Variovorax paradoxus: one gene and its partner. The protein of the gene in region 2 interacts with the protein of the main gene of each other region in a pairwise test. Links are inferred from orthologs where the notes say so. Each region holds a gene or a part of one and is shown on either strand. Other genes may lie near its edges. The genes, in order: cyoB and QFZ47_RS25565.

Region 1 (10,280 bases), 1.5 Mb from region 2 along the record:
GAGGTCAGCCGGGCAGCATCGAAGGCGCTGAGCGCCAGGTTCGGCGGCGGCTCGATCACGTCGGCCTTTGCCTGGCTGGCCGGACGTGCGGGGCAGGAGGCACTGGAAAGCGTTATTTCGGCCGAGATCGAGTTGCCCGGCCCGCTGTCGATTCACCAGGTCATCGAGGCGGTCGAGCTGGCGCAAAAGGCGGAACGCCTCCGCGGAGAAGGCTGAGACCCTTCAGTCGCGCACCAGCGCCCGGTTGAGCCCCAGCGCCGCCAGCGTGCCGACCGCACCGGACAGCAGATAGACGCTCACATAGGCCAGCCCGAAATTCGCCGACAGCCCCAGCGCCACCAGCGGTGCGAAGGCGGCGCCGATGAGCCACGCCAGGTCGGCCGTGAGCGCGGCGCCGGTGTAGCGGTACTTGGGTTCGAAGTTCGAGGTCACCGCGCCGGCCGCCTGGCCGTATGACAGGCCCAGCAGCACGAAGCCCAGCAGAATGAAGATGTCCTGCCCGACGCGGCCGCCGTCGAGCAGCGTGGGCGCGAAGCCGCTGAACACCGCGATCATCGCGGCCAGGCCGCCCAGCGTGAAGCGGCGACCCACCCGGTCGGCAATCAGGCCCGAGGCCACGATGCCGCCGGCGCAAAGCACCGCGCCGATCATCTGCACCACCAGGAACTCGGTGATCGATTGGTCGGAGTACAGCGTGATCCACGACAGCGGGAACACCGTGATCAGGTGGAACAGCGCATAGCTGGCCAGCGCGGCGAACGCGCCGATCAGCAGGTTGGCGCCCTGCGAGCGGGTCAGCTCGACCACGCTGGTGGGCTGCAGCTCGCGCTCTTCGAGCAGGCGGGAATACTCTTCGGTCGCCACCAGCCGCAGCCGCGCGAACAGCGCCACCACATTGATCGCGAAGGCCACGTAGAAGGTGTAGCGCCAGCCCCAGTCGAGGAAGTCCTTGATCGGCAGGTTGGCGTAAAGGTAGGCGAACAGCGCACTCGCCACGAAGAAGCCGAGCGGCGCGCCCAGCTGGCCCAGCATGGCGTACCAGCCGCGGCGGTTCTGCGGCGCATTGAGCGCCAGCAGCGACGGCAGGCCGTCCCACGAGCCGCCGAGCGCCAGGCCCTGGGCAAAGCGGAACACCGACAGCAGCACGATCGATGTGAATCCGATGCTCGCGTAGCCCGGCAGGAAGGCAATGCCCGCGGTGGAGGTTCCCAGCACGAACAGCGCAATCGTGAGCTTGGCTTCTCGCCCGAACCGTCGCTGGATGGCCATTGAAATGACAGTTCCGAACGGCCGCGCAATGAACGCGAACGAAAAAACCACGAAGGCGTAGAGGGTTCCTTCGAGGCGCGCCTCGAATGGAAAGAACACCGCCGGAAACACCAGCACCGAGGCAATGCCGTAGACGAAGAAGTCGAAATATTCCGACGCCCGGCCAATGATCACGCCAACGGCGATCTCGCCCGGTGCGATGTGTGAATGCTCGTCGCCCTGCCGGGCGTCGCTTCCGGACGTGTTCGGCACAGGCTGTGCGCCTTGCGGACTGATGCTGGACGTCGTCGTCATTGCGTTTTTTAATTCGGGTGTCACCGACAGTGACAAAGGTAGACCATTGAACAGAGGTTCCAAGCGTCTCACCGAATGAGGATTCCCGCCATAGGACAAAACGTCCAATAGGCGGCGGAGGCCTTTGGTCGTAGATTGTGGAGTCTTTGCGCAGCCCACGCACTTCTTTCTTTCGGCATGCCCACCCTCAAATCTCTTCGCCGATGGCCCCTGTTGCTTCCGCTTGCCTTGCTGGCAGGCTGCAACACGGTGCTCATGAACCCTTCCGGCGACATCGCCAATCAGCAGGGACGCCTCATCGTCGTCTCCACCGTGCTGATGCTGATCATCATCATTCCGGTGATCGCGCTGACCGTCTTCTTCGCGTGGCGCTATCGCCAGTCGAACAAGGAGGCCGACTACAGCCCCGACTGGGACCACTCCACCCAGCTCGAACTCGCGATCTGGGCCGCGCCGCTCTTGATCATCATCGCGCTCGGCGCCATCACCTGGATCAGCACCCACACGCTCGATCCGTACCGCCCGCTGAGCCGGCTCGACGCCGAGCGCGCGATCCCGGCCGAGGCCAAGCCGCTGGTGGTTGAAGTGGTGGCGCTCGACTGGAAATGGCTCTTCATCTACCCCGAGCAGGGCATTGCCACGGTGAACGAAATGGCCGCGCCGGTCGACCGGCCGATCACTTTCAAGATCACGGCCACCTCGGTGATGAACTCCTTCTTCATTCCCGCGCTGGCCGGCCAGATCTACGCCATGCCGGGCATGGAAACCAAGCTGCACGCGGTCATCAACAAGCCGGGCGAGTTCGAGGGCTTCTCGGCCAACTACAGCGGCGCGGGCTTCTCGGGCATGCGCTTCAAGTTCCATGGCCTGAGCGGTGACGGCTTCGAAGAGTGGGTGAAAAAGGCCAAGGCCGGCCAGAACGGCGAGCTCACCCGCGAAACCTACCTGAAGCTCGAAGCGCCGAGCGAGCGCGACCCGGTGCGCCACTACGCCGCCGTGGCCCCCGACCTGTACGACGCCATCCTCAACCGTTGCGTCGACCGCAACAAGATGTGCATGAAGCAAATGATGGCCATTGACGCCGAGGGCGGCCTGGGCAAGCCCGGCGCCTTCAACGTCGCCACCAAGCCAGCCTGGCAGCCCGACAACATCAACATCAATTCGCCGGCCCGCAAGTACGTCACGGCGATGTGCACCACCGAAGAATGACGATGCCCGAGAACCTTGACCTGACGAAGCTCGTCTTCGGCCGCCTCACCTGGGAGGCGATTCCGCTCCACGAGCCGATCCTGCTCGCAACCTTTGCGGCGGTGGTGCTGGGCGGCGTTGCCGTCCTGGGCGCGCTCACCTACTTCAGGTTGTGGGGCATGCTGTGGCGCGACTGGATCACCAGCATCGACCACAAGAAGATCGGCATCATGTACATCATGCTGGGCCTGGTGATGCTGCTGCGCGGCTTTGCCGACGCCATCATGATGCGTGCCCAGCAGGCCGTCGCCTTCGGCGACAACATGGGCTACCTGCCGCCGCACCACTACGACCAGATCTTCACCGCCCACGGCGTGATCATGATCTTCTTCGTGGCCATGCCGCTGGTCACGGGCCTGATGAACTTCGTGGTGCCGCTGCAGATCGGCGCGCGCGACGTGGCCTTTCCGTTCCTGAACAACTTCAGCTTCTGGATGACCACCTTCGGCGCCGGGCTGGTGATGGCGTCGCTGTTCGTCGGCGAATTCGCCAAGACCGGCTGGCTGGCCTACCCGCCGCTGTCGGGCATTCTCTTCAGCCCCGACGTGGGGGTCGACTACTACATCTGGTCATTGCAGATCGCGGGGGTCGGAACCCTGCTCTCGGGCGTCAACCTGCTGGCCACCATCGTGAAGATGCGCGCGCCCGGCATGACGATGATGAAGATGCCGGTGTTCACCTGGACCTCGCTGTGCACCAACGTGCTGATCGTGGCCGCCTTCCCGGTGCTCACGGCCGTGCTCGCGCTGCTGTCGCTCGACCGCTACGTCGGCACCAACTTCTTCACGAACGACCTCGGCGGCAACGCCATGATGTACGTGAACCTGATCTGGATCTGGGGCCATCCCGAGGTGTACATCCTGATCCTGCCGGCCTTCGGCATCTTCTCCGAGGTGGTCTCCACCTTCAGCGGCAAGCGCCTCTTCGGCTACGCCTCGATGGTGTACGCCACGGTGGTGATCACGATCCTGTCGTACCTCGTGTGGCTGCACCACTTCTTCACCATGGGCTCCGGCGCCAGCGTGAATTCGTTCTTCGGCATCACGACGATGATCATCTCGATCCCCACGGGCGCGAAGATCTTCAACTGGCTCTTCACCATGTACCGGGGCCGCATCCGCTTCGAGCTGCCCATGATGTGGACCATCGGCTTCATGATCACCTTCGTGATCGGCGGCATGACGGGCGTGCTGCTCGCGGTGCCTCCGGCCGACTTCGTGCTGCACAACAGCCTGTTCCTGATCGCCCACTTCCACAACGTGATCATCGGCGGCGTGCTGTTCGGCATGCTGGCGGGCATCACCTACTGGTTCCCGAAGGCCTTCGGCTACAAGCTCGATCCGTTCTGGGGCAAGTGCTCGTTCTGGTTCTGGCTGGTGGGCTTCTGGGTCGCGTTCATGCCGCTGTACGTGCTGGGCCTGATGGGCGTCACGCGCCGCATGAGCCACTTCCAGGACACGTCACTGCAGATCTGGTTCCAGGTCGCCGCCTTCGGGGCCGTGCTGATCGCGCTGGGCATCGCCTCGTTCCTGATCCAGCTGGTGGTGAGCTACATCCGCCGCGATTCGCTGCGCGACACCACCGGCGACCCGTGGAACGGCCGCACGCTCGAATGGTCGACCTCATCGCCGCCGCCGGCCTACAACTTCGCGTTCACGCCGCGCATCCACGACAACGACGCCTGGACCGACATGAAGAAGCGCGGCTACGAGCGCCCGCTCGATGGCTTCACGCCCATCCACATGCCCAAGAACACCGCCGCCGGCTTCATCATCGCGGCACTGGCTGCGATCTGCGGCTTCGCGCTGATCTGGCACATGTGGCTGGTGGCGGGCGTGGGCTTCGTCTCCATGCTGGCGGCCGTGATCATCCATACCTTCAACTACAAGCGCGACTATCACATTCCCGCGGAAGAAGTCGTTCGCACCGAAGACGCCCGCACGCGACTCCTGGCAGCAGCCCATGTCTGATACCACCGCCCTCCAAACCCCCGCGGGCGTGCACGCCCACAGCGATCAGACGGGCAAGCCGCCCGTGTTCGAACTGTTCCACGTCGGCAACGACCACCATCCCGAAAACGGCACGCTGCTGGGCTTCTGGCTCTACCTGATGAGCGACTGCCTGGTCTTCGCCTGCCTGTTCGCGGTGTATGGCGTGCTGGGCCGCAGCTACGCGGCCGGCCCTTCGGGCGCCGACCTGTTCGACCTGCCGCTGGTGGCGGTCAACACCTCGCTGCTGCTGTTCTCGTCGATCACCTATGGCTTCGCCGTGCTCGAGATGCAGAAGAAGCGCATGGGCGGCACGCTGGCCTGGCTGGTCGTCACCGGCCTGCTGGGCGCGGGCTTCATCGGCCTCGAACTCTACGAGTTCGCGCATCTGATCCACGAAGGCGCGGGTCCGCAGCGCAGCGCCTTCCTGTCGTCGTTCTTCGCGCTGGTGGGCACTCACGGCCTGCACGTGACCTTCGGCATCGTCTGGCTCATCGTGCTGATGATCCAGCTGCCCAAGCACGGCTTCACCGCCGCCAACCGCCGCCGCCTGATGTGCCTGTCGATGTTCTGGCACTTCCTGGACGTGGTGTGGATCGGCGTCTTCACTTTTGTCTACCTGATGGGATCGATGGCATGAGCAACGCCCACACCGACACCGCCGCGCACGGTCATGGCGCCCACGACGACCATCACGACGACGGCCCCGTCAGCCACAGCACCTTCAAGGGCTACATGACCGGCTTCGTGCTGGCCGTGATCCTGACCGCGATTCCGTTCTGGCTCGTGATGGGCAAGGTGCTCGCCAGCACGCACACCACCTCGCTCGTCATCCTCGGCTTTGCCGCGGTGCAGATCGTGGTCCACATGATCTACTTCCTGCACATGGACGCCAAGTCCGAGAGCGGATGGAACATGCTGGCGCTGATCTTCACGATCGTGCTCGTCGTGATCACGCTGGCCGGCTCGCTCTGGGTCATGTACCACATGAACACCAACATGATGCCGATGTCGGTGCACGACATGAAGAACATGCCTTGACGCTCCCGCCGCCAGACCCCAGCGCCCACCACGCCCCGGCCAGCCGCCAGCGCAGCGCGGCGGCCCGGGTGGCTCTGGCGGTCTGTGCGGCCCTGGCCTTTGCCGGCTTCTTCGCGCTCGGCACCTGGCAGGTCGAGCGCAGGGCCTGGAAGCTCGATCTCGTCGCCCGCGTCGAACAGCGGGTGCATGCCCCGGCCACCGATGCTCCGGGGCGCGATCGCTGGCCGCGCGTGAACGCGGTCGACGACGAATACCGGCATCTGCGCATTACCGGTACCTTCCTCCACGACAAGGAGACCCTGGTGCAGGCCAGCACGCGGCTCGGCGCCGGCTTCTGGGTGCTGACGCCGCTGCAGGCTGCGGACGGCACCGTCGTGCTGGTCAACCGGGGCTTCGTGCCGCCCGAAGCGCGCGACCGCGCCACCCGCGCGGCCACCGAGCCCACGGGCGAAACCGCGGTGACCGGCCTGCTGCGCATCACCGAGCCCAAGGGCGGCTTCCTGCGCAACAACGAGCCGGCCGGCGAACGCTGGTTCTCGCGCGACGTGCAGGCCATTGCCGCGGCGCGGGGGCTGGACAATGTGGCACCGTACTTCGTCGATGCCGAGGCGCTCCCCTCTTCTTCATCCGCCGCGGCGCCTGCCTGGCCGGCCGCCGGTCTCACGGTCATTGCCTTTCCCAACAGCCACCTGGTCTACGCGATCACCTGGTACGGCCTCGCGCTGATGGTCCTGGGCGCGGCCTGGTACGCCTGGCGCGACGGGCGCAGGCGCGCCCGCGCTGCCGACGGCGGCAGCGGCGAAAATACCGCCCATGCCGACGCCACCTCCCGCCCCGATGCCCGCCGCGACTGAGCCTCTCGCGGTGGCAGGCGAACTGCACCCGCCGCGCGCGGGCGTCGCGAGCCTGGACAACGCCACCGGCCACAAGAACATGCAGCAGCTGATCCAGCTGCGCTGGTTCGCGGTGGTCGGGCAGGTCGCGACCATCCTGCTCGTGCACTACGGCTTCGGCATCCGGCTGCCGCTGGACCACATGCTGCAGGTGCTGACCTGCCTCGCGCTCTTCAACGGGGTGAGCCTGCTGCGCTCGCGCAGCCCGCGCCGCGTGACCAACGGCGAGCTCTTTCTCGCGCTGCTGGTCGACGTGGCCACGCTCACCGCCCAGCTCTACCTGAGCGGCGGCGCCACCAACCCCTTCGTGTTCCTGTACCTGCTGCAGGTCATCCTGGGCGCGGTGCTGCTCAAGGCCTGGTCGACCTGGACCATCGTGGTCGTCACCAGCGTCTGCTTTGCGGGGCTGGCGCTTTTCTCGCGCCCGCTCGCGCTGCCGCTCGACCACGACCGCGGCCTGTGGAGCCCCTACGTGCAGGGCATGCTGATCTGCTTTGCGCTCAACGCGGCGCTGCTGGTGGTGTTCATCACGCGCATCAGCCGCAACCTGCGCGCACGCGATGCACGGCTGGCCGACCTGCGCCAGCGCGCGTCGGAAGAGGAGCACATCGTGCGCATGGGCCTGCTCGCCTCGGGTGCCGCGCATGAGCTGGGCACGCCGCTGGCCACCTTGGCCGTGATCCTCGGCGACTGGCGCCGGCTGCCGCATTTCAGCTCCGACCCCGAGCTGCTGACCGAGGTGGCCGAGATGGAGCTGCAGATCCAGCGCTGCAAGAGCATCGTGAGCGGCATCCTGCTGTCGGCCGGCGAGGCGCGCGGCGAGTCGTCGGAAGAAACCACCGTGAGCACCTTCCTCGACGAGCTGGTCGAGGAATGGCGCACCACGCGTCCGGTGGAAGATTTCGACTACCAGAACCGCTTTGGCCAGGACCTGCCCATGGTCTCCGACTCGGCCCTGAAGCAGATGATCTGCAACGTGCTCGACAATGCCCTGGAAGCCTCGCCGCATTGGCTGCGCTTCGAAGTGGCGCACGATGCGGATGCGCTGACCCTCACGGTCACCGATGCGGGCCCAGGCTTCCTGCCGGCCATCCTGAAGGAGTTCGGCAAGCCCTACCAGTCGAGCAAGGGGCGCCCGGGCGGCGGGCTCGGGCTGTTCCTGGTGGTCAACGTGGCGCGCACGCTGGGCGGCCGGGTGGCGGTGCACAACCGGCCCGAGGGCGGTGCCATCGTGGCCATCACGCTGCCGCTTGCGGCCGTCGTGCTAGAAGAAGAAGAAGACGAAGAGACCGAAGTCATCGACACTGCCATCGAAACGGAAGCCCATGACCGAAACCGCCGAAGCTGAACGCCAGTTGCTGATCGTCGAGGACGACGCGGCCTTCGCGCGCACGCTCGGCAAGTCGTTCGAGCGCCGCGGCTATGCGGTCACGCAGGCGAGCAATGCCGAAGAGGTCGAAACGCTGCTGCAGGCCCAGTCGCCCGGCTATGCGGTGGTCGACCTGAAGCTCAACGGCGAGGCCTCGGGCCTGGCCTGCGTGCAGATGCTGCACCGGCACAACCCGAAGATGCTGATCGTGGTGCTCACGGGCTTTGCCAGCATTGCCACGGCCGTGGAGGCCATCAAGCTCGGTGCCTGCCACTACCTGGCCAAGCCCTCGAACACCGACGACATCGAGGCCGCCTTCGGCCGCGCCGCCGGCACCACCGAGGTCGAGCTGACCAACCGCTCGACCTCGATCAAGACGCTCGAATGGGAGCGCATCCACGAGATGCTGGCGGAGACCGGCTTCAACATTTCCGAGACCGCGCGGCGACTGGGCATGCACCGGCGCACGTTGGCGCGCAAGCTCGGCAAGCAGCAGGTGAAATAAACATGAACCTCGACAAGCCGGCGTCCGCGGTCCGCAGCCAGACCACGATGGAAGAGATCTTCAATGCGCTGAGCCATGGCCTCGGCCTGCTGCTGGCCATTGCCTCGCTGCCCATCCTGATCTACAGCGCCTCGCAGCGGGGCCAGGCCGCGAGCGTGGTCGGCGCCTCGCTCTTTGCGGGCACGGCCATCGTGCTGTACCTGATCTCCACGCTGTACCACGCGCTGCCGATGGGCCGGGCCAAGGCCTGGTTCAACCGGCTCGACCACGCGGCCATTTATCTCTTCATCGCGGGCAGCTACATGCCCTTCCTGTTCGGCGTGCTGCGCGGGCCGTGGGGCTGGACGCTGTTCGGCTGCATCTGCGCCGCGGCGGCGCTGGGCGTGGGCGCCAAGCTGTTCAACCGGCTGCGGCATCCGCTGTGGTCGACCGGGCTCTATGTGGCGATGGGCTGGATGGCGTTGATGGCGGCGGTGCCGCTGTACGAACGCATGTCACCGGCGGGCCTGGGCTGGCTCGTGGCCGGCGGGCTGTTCTACACCGCAGGTGCGGTGGTCTTCCTGTTCGACAACAAGGTGCGCTTTGCGCATTCGGTGTGGCACCTGTTCGTGCTGGCGGGCAGCACCTGCCACTTCTTTGCGGTGCTCTGGCATTCGCACGGCTGAATCTTGTTGGAGTGAACTGAACGGCGCTCTCGTTCTTGGCGCTGTTGTTCGGGGCGCTGTTGTTCAGGGCGCGTGCACAGGACACCGGGTACTCCCCTCCGCGAATGTCCTCCGGCCTGCGGCCTCCCCCTTGATTTCGCTGCGGGGAGCACCCGATGCCCTGTGCACCTGGGCACACTCGTGGTGTACCGCCGATCAACGACCGCTCTGCATAACGATCCCGCTGATGGGGTGCCTTGCGCAGCGAAATCAAGGGGGAGGCCGCAGGCCGGAGGACATTCGCGGAGCAAGGTACCCCGTCGGCGGGAGCGCGCCCTGGAACAAGGCTCTCAATAATGCGGCGGCAGATCGTCGCGCAAGTTGCGCGCCGCCCCATCCTGCCCCGCGTTCTGGCTCTGCTGCTTGAGCTGCGTGACCTGCAGGATCAGGCTGTCGATCTGCTGCTGTTGGCGGTAGATCGTCATGTTGAGTTGTTCCAGCAGGTCTTCGGCATAGCTCGACTTGATCTCGAGTTCGGTCAGGCGCTCTGCGAGCTCGTTCGGTGGATAGTCCATGCCGCTATTGGACAGGAAGATCCACCATGTTTTTGTGACGCCCCGCTCCGCGCCTGACCCTGCCGTTCAACAGGCCGACGACTCCAAAGCCACCGCGCCCGCTTCAGCGTGCGTCTCCCCGCGCAGGAACACGAACACCACCAGCGCCGTCAGCACAGTGACGCCGGCCAGCACGCACAGCAGCGTGCCAAAGGCCGCGCCGTAGGCCTGCAACAGCGCCGCGCGGTCCACGCCCGGCGACAGTGCAAGGGCCTGCGACAGGTCGCCCGTCGTCACCCGCTGCGCCGCCTGCTGCGATGTCGCGGCGGGATGCGCCGGCAAGCGGCCGAGTTGCCATGCGACCAGCGCCGTGAGCCCGGCGCCGACCAGCGCGAGCGCAATGCCCTCGCCCGCCACCCGCACCGTGTTGAAAATGCCCGACGCCATGCCCGCGCGCTCGCGCGGCACCACGCTC
Region 2 (10,184 bases):
CGTTCGAGGCTTTCGACCTGGTGGTGGTGTAGACATAGCTGGCGTCGGCTGCCGCGGCCACGGCGCATGCGACTGCCGCGCCACCGGCCTCGTGCGCGAACACCAGGACCACCCGCTTGGGCGCATGGGCCTTGGCCGCATTGACCGCTGCAATGACGCCGCTGCGCACCGACGCGGGCTTTCCGTCGCCGATGGCGGCAAGCACCACGCGCGACGCCGCCACCTCGTCGGGATGGTAGAGCGAGAGCAGCTTGCCGGCCTTGTCGGGCAGGTCGCCGGCCTTGCGGGCGCTGGCAATCAGTGCGGAAAGGGGGTCCTTGGCGGTGAGGGGGGCGCTGCCGACGAGCACGATCAGCAGGTCGGATTTTTCGGCCGCGGCGCGGGCGAGGGTGAGGGTCTTGAGCTGAAAGTCCATAATCCTTTTTTTCCTCGAACGATGTTATTCCATTCTTCCCTACGCAAGGAGCTGTCGCGCAGCTTCGGAGCGACCCTCGTGGTCCTGGTCACCATCGTGATGACCATGATGCTCATCCGCACGCTCGGGCTCGCCTCCAAGGGCAGCGTGAACCCGTCCGAAGTGTTCCTCGTGATGGCGTACACGGTGCTCGGCTACATGCCGACCATCCTGAGCCTGAGCCTGTTCATCGCCATTGTCGGCACCTTGTCGCGCATGTACCGCGACAGCGAGATGGTGATCTGGTTTTCCAGCGGACGGGGGCTGGCCGATTTCGTCGAGCCGCTGTTCCGCTTTGCCTGGCCGGTGCTGGTGCTGATCGCGGTCATGGCGCTGCTGGGCTGGCCGTGGGCCAACTCGCAGACCATCGGCATGCGGGCGCAATATGAAGGGCGCAGCGACATCGAGCGGGTCACGCCGGGCGAATTCCGTGAATCGTCCGGGCGCATGCGGGTCTTCTTCATCGACAAGGACACGCCGGACGGCGCCACGGCCACCAACGTGTTCATCTGGGCGATCGAGCGCGGCCTGCAGATCACGACCTCGGCACGCAGCGGACGCATCGAGGACGTCGGCAACAGCCGCTTCCTGATGCTGAGCAACGGCCAAAGGCTGGAGCGGCCACTGCTGCCCACCGCGGGGCTCAAGATCAGCGAATTCGAGACCTATGGCACGCGGTCCGGCGGCAATGCCGCTCTCTCCGGCGACAGCACGCCGGCGCGCGCCAAGCCCACGCTTCAGCTCCTGCGCGAACCCGGCGACCCGAGCCGCGGCGAACTGGCCTGGCGCATCGGCATGCTGCTGGCGGCCATCAATTTCGTGCTGCTGGCGCTGACGGTGTCGAGCGTCAATCCGCGCGTGGGACGCAGCGGCAACCTGCTGTTCGCGCTGTTCGCCTTCGTCGTCTACTACAACATGCTCAACCTCGGCCAGAGCTGGATCAGTTCCGGGCGCTTCGGCATGGGCTCGTTCATGCTGCTGCTGCACGGCGGCGTGCTGCTGATCGGCGTCGCGTGGCTGCTCCTGCGCAACAACAACTGGGGCCGGCGGCGCAAGGCCGAGCACGTCATCGCAGGCGGCCTGCCATCCCAGCAGCCCACGAAAATCGACCCGACCTCGTGAAAACAATTCGACGCCTGATCTATGTCGAGGCACTGAAAGCCGTGGCTTTCGTGACCCTCGGCTTCCTGAGCCTGTTTTTCTTCTTCGACTTCGTCGACGAACTGCAGTCGATCGGCAAGCCCGAAAGCCTTGCCTACGGCCCCGCACAGGCACTGATCTACGTGACCTTGCTGATTCCGAGCCACCTTTACGAACTGCTCCCGATCACGGTGCTGATCGGCTGCATCTTCGTGATGGCGCGCCTTGCGCAAAGCTCGGAATACACCATTCTTCGCACCAGCGGCCTGGGGCCGTGGCGCGCCCTGCGCACCCTGCTGCTGCTGGGTGTGGGCTTCGTTGTTCTCACCTTTGCCATTGGCGACTACATCGCACCGGCGTCCGAGCGCACCGGGCAGCTGCTCAAGTCCCGCTACCAGGGTTCCTACTCGCTGGTCGGCAACACGGGCGCCTGGCTCAAGGAAAAGCGCGAGAACGTGTCCTATGCGGTCAACGTGCTGTCCATCGCCCGCGACGGTTCGCTCAAGAATGCGCGCATCTTCGAGTTCGACGCCAACGGCTATGTGCGCAAGCAGCTCGTCGCGTCCTCGGCGCGCATCTTCGACGACCACTGGCAACTGTCGGATGTCGAACTGCAGGACTACGAGACGCGCACCGCCGCGGACAAGGCCCGCATCGTGACCACCAAGATGCCGCAGCTCGACTGGCCGACCACGCTGACCAGCGAAATGGTGTCGGTGGCACTGCTGCGGCCCGACCGCATGGGCACCATCGACCTGTTCGACTACATCCAGCACCTCGAGGCCAACGGGCAAACCGCGCAGCGCTACGAGATCCAGTTCTGGCGCAAGGTCTTCTACCCGCTCTCGTGTCTGGTGATGGTGGTGCTCGCCCTGCCCTTCGCCTACCTGCACTTCCGCCAGGCCGGCATCACCACCTACGTGTTCGGCGGCGTGATGATCGGCATCAGCTTCTTCCTGCTGAACAACGTGTTCGGCTACCTCGGCAACCTGAGCAACTGGTCGCCTTGGCTGACAGCGGCGGCGCCAGGGCTCATCTATTCGGTGATGTCGCTGGCCGCGTTCAGCTGGCTGGTGCTTCGAAGGTAGCGCAGATGGCAACGGGGAATGCGAAGGGCATCGTCCTGCTGGCCCATGGTTCGCGCGACGAGCGCTGGCGCAAGCCCATCGAGGCCGTGGCCGCGCGCGTCACGGCGCTCGACCCGCAAGCCCGCGTGGCCTGTGCCTACATGGAACTCGCCGCGCCCGACCTGCGCACCGCCGCAGCGGCCCTGATTGCCAGCGGCGCCAAGGTGGTTCGGGTGGTTCCGCTCTTCCTGGGCATGGGCAAGCATGCCCGCGAAGACCTGCCGCTGCAGGTGGAGGCGCTGCGCCAAGCCTGGCCGCAGGTCGACTTCCAGCTGGCCGCCATCGTCGGGGAAGAGCCCGAACTGATCGACCTGCTGGCCAGAATTGCAAGCAAATCTTGAAATTCCGGCAATTTCGATAGACTCCGAAGGCATAATGAATTCCGTAATAAGACGGAATTTGATATGAATCTGCACCAATTCAAGTTTGTTCAGGAAGCCGTGCGGCGCAACCTGAATCTGACGGAGGCGGCGAAGGCGCTGCACACCTCGCAGCCGGGCGTGTCCAAGGCCATCATCGAGCTCGAGGAAGAACTCGGCGTCGAAATCTTCGCCCGCCATGGCAAGCGCCTGAAGCGGGTCACCGAACCGGGCCAGCACGTCATCGCCAGCATCGAATTGATCATGCGCGAGGTCGGCAACCTCAAGCGCATCGGCGAGCAGTTCAGTGCGCAGGACAGCGGCACCCTCTCCATTGCCACCACCCACACCCAGGCGCGCTACGTGCTGCCGGTGCCGGTGGCCAAGCTGCGGGAGGCCTATCCGAAGGTCAACGTGAGCCTGCACCAGGGCTCGCCCGACCAGGTCGCACGCATGGTGATCGACGAGATCGCCGAAGTGGGCATTGCCACCGAGTCGCTCGCCGACTACGCCGAGCTCGTGACCCTGCCCTGCTACGAATGGCAGCACGTGCTGGTGCTGCCCAAGGACCATCCGCTCGCGGCCAAGGAGCGCATCTCGCTCGAAGACCTGGCGCTCGAACCCATCATCACCTACCACCCGTCGTTCACCGGCCGCACGCGCATCGACCATGCCTTCGCGCAGAAGAAGCTCACGCCGCGCATCGCGCTCGAAGCCATCGATTCCGACGTGATCAAGACCTACGTGCGCCTGGGCCTCGGCGTGGGCATCGTGGCCGAGATGGCGGTCCGCGACGAATCGAACGCCGATCTCGTGGTGCGCCCGATGGGGCATGTTTTCGGCCAGAACATCGCGCGGGTGGCATTCAAGCGCAGCGCCTACCTGCGCAACTTCGTCTTCAAGTTTGCCGAACTGCTGTCCGACCGTCTCGATCGCAACCTGATCGCGAAGGCCCTGAGCGGGCATCAGCAAGACTACGAACTTTGATCCAGACCCCGATTCCGTTTCCGAGCACGACCATGAGCGCCATTCTTTCCTCCCCCCGCACCCCGGAGATCGCCACCAAGCTGCCCTCCGTGGGCACCACCATCTTCACCGTGATGTCCGCGCTCGCGGCGGAGAAGAACGCGGTGAACCTCGGCCAGGGCTTCCCCGATTTCAACTGCGATCCGAAACTGCTCGAAGACGTGACGGCCGCCATGGCCGCGGGCCACAACCAGTACCCGCCGATGCCCGGCATTGCGGCGCTGCGCGAAGCCATTGCCGGCAAGATCTCGGCGCTCTATGGCCACCGCTACAGCGCTGCCGACGAGATCACCGTCACGGCCGGTGCGACGCAAGCCATCATCACCGCCATCCTGGCCGTGGTGCGCGCGGGCGACGAGGTGATCGTTCTGGAGCCGTGCTACGACAGCTACGTGCCCAATATCGAGCTGGCCGGCGGCAGCGTGGTGCGCGTGCCGCTCACGCCTGGCACCTTCCGCCCCGACTTCGACAAGATCGCCGCAGCGTTGTCTCCGCGCACGCGCGCGATCATCGTGAACACGCCGCACAACCCGAGCGCCACGGTCTGGACTGCTGCCGAGATGCGCAGGCTCGAAGAACTGCTGGCCCCGACCGACATCTTCGTGATTGCCGACGAGGTTTACGAGCACATGGTCTACGACGGCGCGCAGCATGAAAGCGTGGCGCGCTTCCCGGGCCTGGCGGCGCGCAGCTTCATCGTGAGCAGCTTCGGCAAGACCTACCACGTCACCGGCTGGAAGGTCGGCTACGTGGCGGCGCCCGCACCGCTGATGGCCGAATTCCGCAAGGTGCACCAGTTCAACGTGTTCACCGTCAACACGCCGATGCAGCATGCGCTCGCGCAGTACATGGCCGAGCCGAGGCCTTACCTCGAACTGCCCACCTTCTACCAGCGCAAGCGCGACCTGTTCGCCGCCGGACTGGCCGACAAAACCCGCTTCAAGCTGCTGCGCAGCGAGGGCAGCTATTTCCAGTGCGTCGACATCTCGGCGGTGAGCGAGCTGTCCGAAGCCGAGTTCTGCCTGTGGCTGACGCGCGAGATCGGCGTGGCGGCAATTCCGCTGTCGGCGTTCTACGGCAACGGCTTCGACCAGCGCGTGGTCCGCTTCTGCTTCGCCAAGAAGGACGAGACGCTGATTGCGGCGCTGGATCGGCTCGCACGGCTCTGACCGGGCCCGCACGGCTCGAATGCCGACGATAGCGGTAGGAAAGCCCTGACCGCCGAAGAAGCGGCTATCCGGCGTGCCCCCGGTCTCCTGACACTGAGCATGGGTGCTCGTAACAACAAGGCCCAGGAGAAACGCATGTCCCTCTCGTTCATTCTGCTGATCGTTCTGATATTGCTTCTGATCGGTGCGCTGCCGAGCTGGGGCTACAGCCGGAGCTGGGGCTACTGGCCCAGCGGGGGGCTGGGCCTGGTCGTGCTGATCCTCATCATCCTGGTGCTCATGGGCCGCATATGACGCTGCCCGGCAGTTCGTGCACCTGAAGGAGGCCCGCGAAAAGCGGGCTTCTTTTTTTTGCCCGCCGATCCGGATCAGGCCTGCAGCTGGGCCCAGGCCTTGTCCAGCCGCTTGACGCTGACCGGCTGCGGCGTGCGCAGTTCCTGCGCGAAGAAGCTCACGCGGAGCTCCTCGAGCAGCCAGCGGAATTCGAGCATGCGCTCGTCCACCACGCCCTTGCGCTCGGCCACCAGCCGCCAGTAGCGCTGCTCCTGCGGCCGCAGTTCGGCCAGCTTGGCGGTGTCGCGCGCGGGGTCGCTGCGCAGCTTGTCGAGCCGCAGCACGATGGCCTTGAGATAGCGCGCGAAATGCTGCAGCTGCGTCCATGGCGCGTCGGCAATGAAGCGCTTGCCGACCAGGCGCTGCAGCTGCTGGGCGGCGTCCTGCACGGCTTCGGGCTGGATCCTGGTGTCCTTGATCTTTCGCGCGGCGGCCGCGTACTCGGTCAGGATGGTCGAGGCCAGCCGCGCCACCTCGTTGGCGATCAGCGTGAGCCGGCCACGGCCTTCTTCCAGGCGGCGCTTGAATGCGAACTCGTCGGTGGGCAGCGGCTCCTGCAGAAAGGCCCGGTCGATCGCCACGTCGATAATCTGCGCGCGCAACTCTTCGGAGGTACCCAGCGGCATGTAGGCCACGGCCATCTTTTGCAGGTCGGGGATGTTCTTCTCGAGGTACTTGAGCGCGTCCTTCAGCTGCAGCGCGAACAAGCGGCGCAACCCGGCGCGATGCTTGGCGGCTGCCACGGCCGGCTCATCGAACACCTCGATGGTGACGGCATCGCCTTCGTCGCGCAGCGCCGGAAATCCGATCAGCGACTGCGATCCGCGGCGCACTTCCATCAGCTCGGGCAGTTCGCCGAAGCTCCAGTTCGTGTAGCGCTGGCCCGCGGGCAGGCTCGGCGCGGCGGCGGCAGCAGGCGCAGCGGCATTGCCCTTCGCCTGCGCGGGCCCCTCGGTCGCGCCGGCCGGCTTGCGGTCCGCGGAAGCCTTCACATTGAGCCCCGCCAGCGCCTGGAAAGCGCCGCGCGCCTGCGCCCCCAGTTCCGCCTTGAGCGCGCCCAGGTTGCGCCCCATGCCAAGCTGGCGCCCGTGCTCGTCCACGATGCGCAGGTTCATGAACAGGTGCGGCGGCAGCATGTCGAGTTTGAAATCGGCGCGCTTGACGTCGATGCTCGTCACGTCGCGCACGCGCTTGAGCAGCACGTCGGTCAGCGAGCCGTGGCCGAACACCTCGGGCGCCGAAAGCTCTTCCGTGAGCTTCGCCGCCGACTCGGGCAGCGGCACCAGCCGCGAGCGCGGGCGCTGCGGCAGGCTCTTGAGCAGCGCCTGGATCTTGTCCTTGAGCATGCCCGTCACCAGCCATTCGCAGCGCTCTTCGCTCACCTGGTTGAGCACGAAGAGCGGCACGCTGACAGTGAGCCCGTCTTTCGCATCGCCCGGCTCGTGCAGGTAGCTTGCCGCGCAATCGACTCCGCCAAGCCGCAGTGTGGGCGGAAAGGACTGCGTGGTGATGCCCGCCGCCTGGTGGCGCATCAGTTCCTCGCGCGTGAGGAAAAGCAGGCGCGGCTGCTCCCTCGACGCATGGCGGTACCAGTTCTCGAAGCTGATGCCGCTTGCCACGTCGACGGGCAGCTGCGCGTCGTAGAAGGCGAAGATCAGTTCGTCGTCGACCAATACGTCCTGCCGGCGCGCCTTGTGCTCCAGACCCTCGACCTCGCGCACCAGCTTGCGGTTGGCCGCGAGGAACGGGAACTTGCTCTCCCACTGCCCGCCGACCAGCGCTTCGCGGATGAAGATCTCGCGCGCCGCGACCGGATCGACCTTGGTGAAATCGACCCGGCGCCCGCTGTACACCACGAGGCCGTAGAGCGTTGCGCGCTCCAGCGCCGAAACCTGCGCGCCCTTCTTCTCCCAATGCGGATCGAGCAGCTGCTTCTTCAGCAGGTGGCCGGCCACTTGCTCGAGCCACTGCGGCTCGATGTTGGCGATGCCGCGGCCGAAGAGCCGCGTGGTCTCGACCAGCTCGGCCGCGACGATCCAGCGGCCGGGCTTCTTCTTCAGGTGCGCGCCCGGATGCTTGTAGAACTTGATGCCGCGCGCACCCAGGTACGCCTCGTCGTCTTCCAGCTTCCAGCCGACGTTGCCGAGCAGGCCCGCGAGCATCGAGAGGTGCAGCGGCTCGTAGCCGGCAGGCTCGGCATTGATGCGCCACTTGTGCTCGGTGACCACCGTGAGCAGCTGCGAATGGATGTCGCGCCATTCGCGCACGCGGCGGATGTTGATGAAGTTCTGCCGCAGCAACTGCTCGTACTGGCGGTTGCTGAGCTTGTGAGTGTCACCGTGCCCGCCGCGCGCATCGGCAATCCATTTCCACAGCCGCAGGTAGCCGCTGAACTCGCTCTTCTCGTCGTCGAATTTCGAATGCGCCTGGTCGGCCTGCTGCTGCGCTTCCATCGGCCGGTCGCGCACGTCCTGCACGCTGAGCGCCGAGGCGATCACCAGCACTTCTTCGAGCGCGCCGCGCGTGCGGGCCTCGAGGATCATCCGGCCCACGCGCGGATCGAGCGGCAGCTTGGCCAGCTCTGCGCCCGTGGCCGTGAGCTCGTTGGCATCGTCGACCGCGCCGAGTTCGTTGAGCAGCTGGTAGCCGTCGGCAATCGCGCGCGGCGACGGCGCCTCGAGAAACGGAAAGCGCGCCACGTCGCCCAGGCGCAGCGACTTCATGCGCAGGATCACGCCCGCGAGCGAAGAGCGCAGGATCTCGGGATCGGTAAAACGCGGCCGGCCGTCGAAATCCTTCTCGTCGTAGAGGCGGATGCAGATGCCGTTGGCCACGCGGCCGCAGCGGCCGGCGCGCTGGTTGGCCGCGGCCTGGCTGATCGGCTCGACCAGCAACTGCTCGACCTTGCTGCGGAAGCTGTAGCGCTTCACCCGCGCGGTGCCGGTGTCGATCACGTAGCGGATGCCCGGCACCGTGAGCGAGGTTTCCGCCACGTTGGTGGCCAGCACGATGCGCCGGCCCGAATGGCTGTCGAAGATGCGGTCCTGCTCGGGGCCCGACAGCCGCGCAAACAGCGGCAGCACCTCGGCATTGCGAAACAGCGGCTGATGGCTCAGGTGGCGGCGAAGATGGTCGGCCGCCTCGCGGATCTCGCGCTCGCCGGGCAGGAACACGAGGATGTCGCCGGCGTTGTGCGGATCGCGCCAGAGCTCGTCGACGCCGTCGGCAATCGCGTCGTTCAGGTCGTGCTCGCGCGATTCCTCGAAGGGTCGGTAGCGCTGTTCGACCGGAAAGGTGCGGCCCGACACCATGATGGTCGGCGCAGGGCCTTTTGCCGATGCAAAGTGCTGCGCAAAGCGCTCGGCATCGATGGTGGCCGAGGTCACGATCACCTTCAGGTCGGGCCGGCGCGGAAGGATCTCGCGCAGGTAGCCGAGCAGGAAGTCGATGTTCAGCGAGCGCTCGTGGGCCTCGTCGATGATCAGCGTGTCGTAGGCCTTGAGCAGCGGATCGGTCTGCGTCTCGGCCAGCAGGATGCCGTCGGTCATGAGCTTGACCGACGCGTCGCGGCTCAGCCTGTCCTGGAAGCGAACCTTGAAGCCGACCACGTCGCCCAGCGGCGTCTTCAGTTCTTCGGCAATGCGCTTGGCGACCGAACTGGCGGCAATGCGCCGCGGCTGCGTGTGGCCGATGAGCCGGCCCTTGCCCGGCGGCGCATTGAGCTTGCCGCGGCCGAGCGCGAGCGCGATCTTCGGCAGCTGCGTGGTCTTGCCCGAACCGGTTTCGCCGCAGACGATCACTACCTGGTGCGCGGCGATGGCGGCCATGATTTCATCGCGCCGGCCAGAGACCGGAAGCGATTCGGGAAAGTCGATGCGCAAGGGGGCGGAAGGTGTCGTGGTCGTCAAGGGGAAAGCTGTTCGGGAAGGCGCGGCAGGCAAACCGCACATTATCGGCGCGCGCCGCCGCCGTTGCACGCCGCCCGGCTGCCGCGCGATGGCCTGAGCCGCACGAACCGCCCTCCAAGAATGCACAATCACGCTCCATGTCCACCGTTTTCAACTTCACCTTCGTGCCCTGGTTCCGCTCGGTCGCGCCCTACATCCACACGCACCGCGGCAAGACTTTCGTGGTCGCGCTGGCAGGCGAGGCGATCGCGGCGGGCAAGCTGCAGAACATTGCGCAGGACCTGGCACTGATCCAGAGCATGGGCGTCAAGATCGTGCTGGTGCACGGCTTCCGCCCGCAGGTCAACGAGCAGCTCGCGGCCAAGGGGCACGAGGCGCGCTATTCGCACGGCATCCGCATCACCGACGAGGTGGCGCTCGACTCGGCGCAGGAAGCCGCCGGCCAGCTGCGCTACGAAATCGAGGCCGCTTTCAGCCAGGGGCTGCCGAACACGCCGATGGCCGGATCGACGGTGCGCGTGATCTCGGGCAACTTCATCACCGCGCGCCCCGTGGGCGTGGTCGACGGCGTGGACTTCAAACATTCGGGCCTGGTGCGCAAGGTCGACGCCGTGGGCATCCGCCGCACGCTCGACTTCGGCGCCATGGTGCTGATCTCGCCCTTCGGC

What was found.
Region 1: the proteins of QFZ47_RS25565 (region 2) and cyoB interact in binary tests that used the Escherichia coli proteins (3 or more experiments, as listed by UniProt). The link is inferred for Variovorax paradoxus from one-to-one orthologs.

What each region holds. Positions count from the first base shown.
Region 1 is NZ_JAUSXL010000002.1:3,163,380-3,173,659, reverse strand. Bases 2,276-5,274 are described here. They hold cyoB (cytochrome o ubiquinol oxidase subunit I), read left to right. Parts: upstream 2,276-2,768; coding sequence 2,769-4,781; downstream 4,782-5,274. Other genes in these bases: cyoC (cytochrome o ubiquinol oxidase subunit III), read left to right, coding at 4,774-5,274; cyoA (ubiquinol oxidase subunit II), read left to right, coding at 2,276-2,772. Outside these bases: QFZ47_RS18660 (hypothetical protein), read left to right, coding at 1-216; QFZ47_RS18655 (MFS transporter), read right to left, coding at 223-1,563; more of cyoA, read left to right, coding at 1,741-2,275; more of cyoC, read left to right, coding at 5,275-5,439; cyoD (cytochrome o ubiquinol oxidase subunit IV), read left to right, coding at 5,436-5,840; QFZ47_RS18630 (SURF1 family protein), read left to right, coding at 5,837-6,694; QFZ47_RS18625 (ATP-binding protein), read left to right, coding at 6,678-8,081; QFZ47_RS18620 (response regulator transcription factor), read left to right, coding at 8,059-8,607; PAQR family membrane homeostasis protein TrhA, read left to right, coding at 8,610-9,272; QFZ47_RS18610 (SlyX family protein), read right to left, coding at 9,602-9,826. UniProt on the Escherichia coli protein: Cytochrome bo(3) ubiquinol oxidase is the terminal enzyme in the aerobic respiratory chain of E.coli that predominates when cells are grown at high aeration.
Region 2 is NZ_JAUSXL010000002.1:4,649,219-4,659,402, reverse strand. What follows is about bases 3,285-6,187. They hold QFZ47_RS25565 (pyridoxal phosphate-dependent aminotransferase), read left to right. Parts: upstream 3,285-4,099; coding sequence 4,100-5,275; downstream 5,276-6,187. Other genes in these bases: hrpA (ATP-dependent RNA helicase HrpA), read right to left, coding at 5,644-6,187; QFZ47_RS25560 (DUF3309 family protein), read left to right, coding at 5,411-5,569; QFZ47_RS25570 (CysB family HTH-type transcriptional regulator), read left to right, coding at 3,285-4,067. Also shown: QFZ47_RS25590 (leucyl aminopeptidase), read right to left, coding at 1-415; LPS export ABC transporter permease LptF, read left to right, coding at 437-1,576; LPS export ABC transporter permease LptG, read left to right, coding at 1,573-2,682; QFZ47_RS25575 (sirohydrochlorin chelatase), read left to right, coding at 2,688-3,062; more of QFZ47_RS25570, read left to right, coding at 3,126-3,284; more of hrpA, read right to left, coding at 6,188-9,558; argA (amino-acid N-acetyltransferase), read left to right, coding at 9,654-10,184. UniProt on the Escherichia coli protein: Shows aminotransferase activity with methionine and histidine as substrates, and to a lesser extent also with phenylalanine.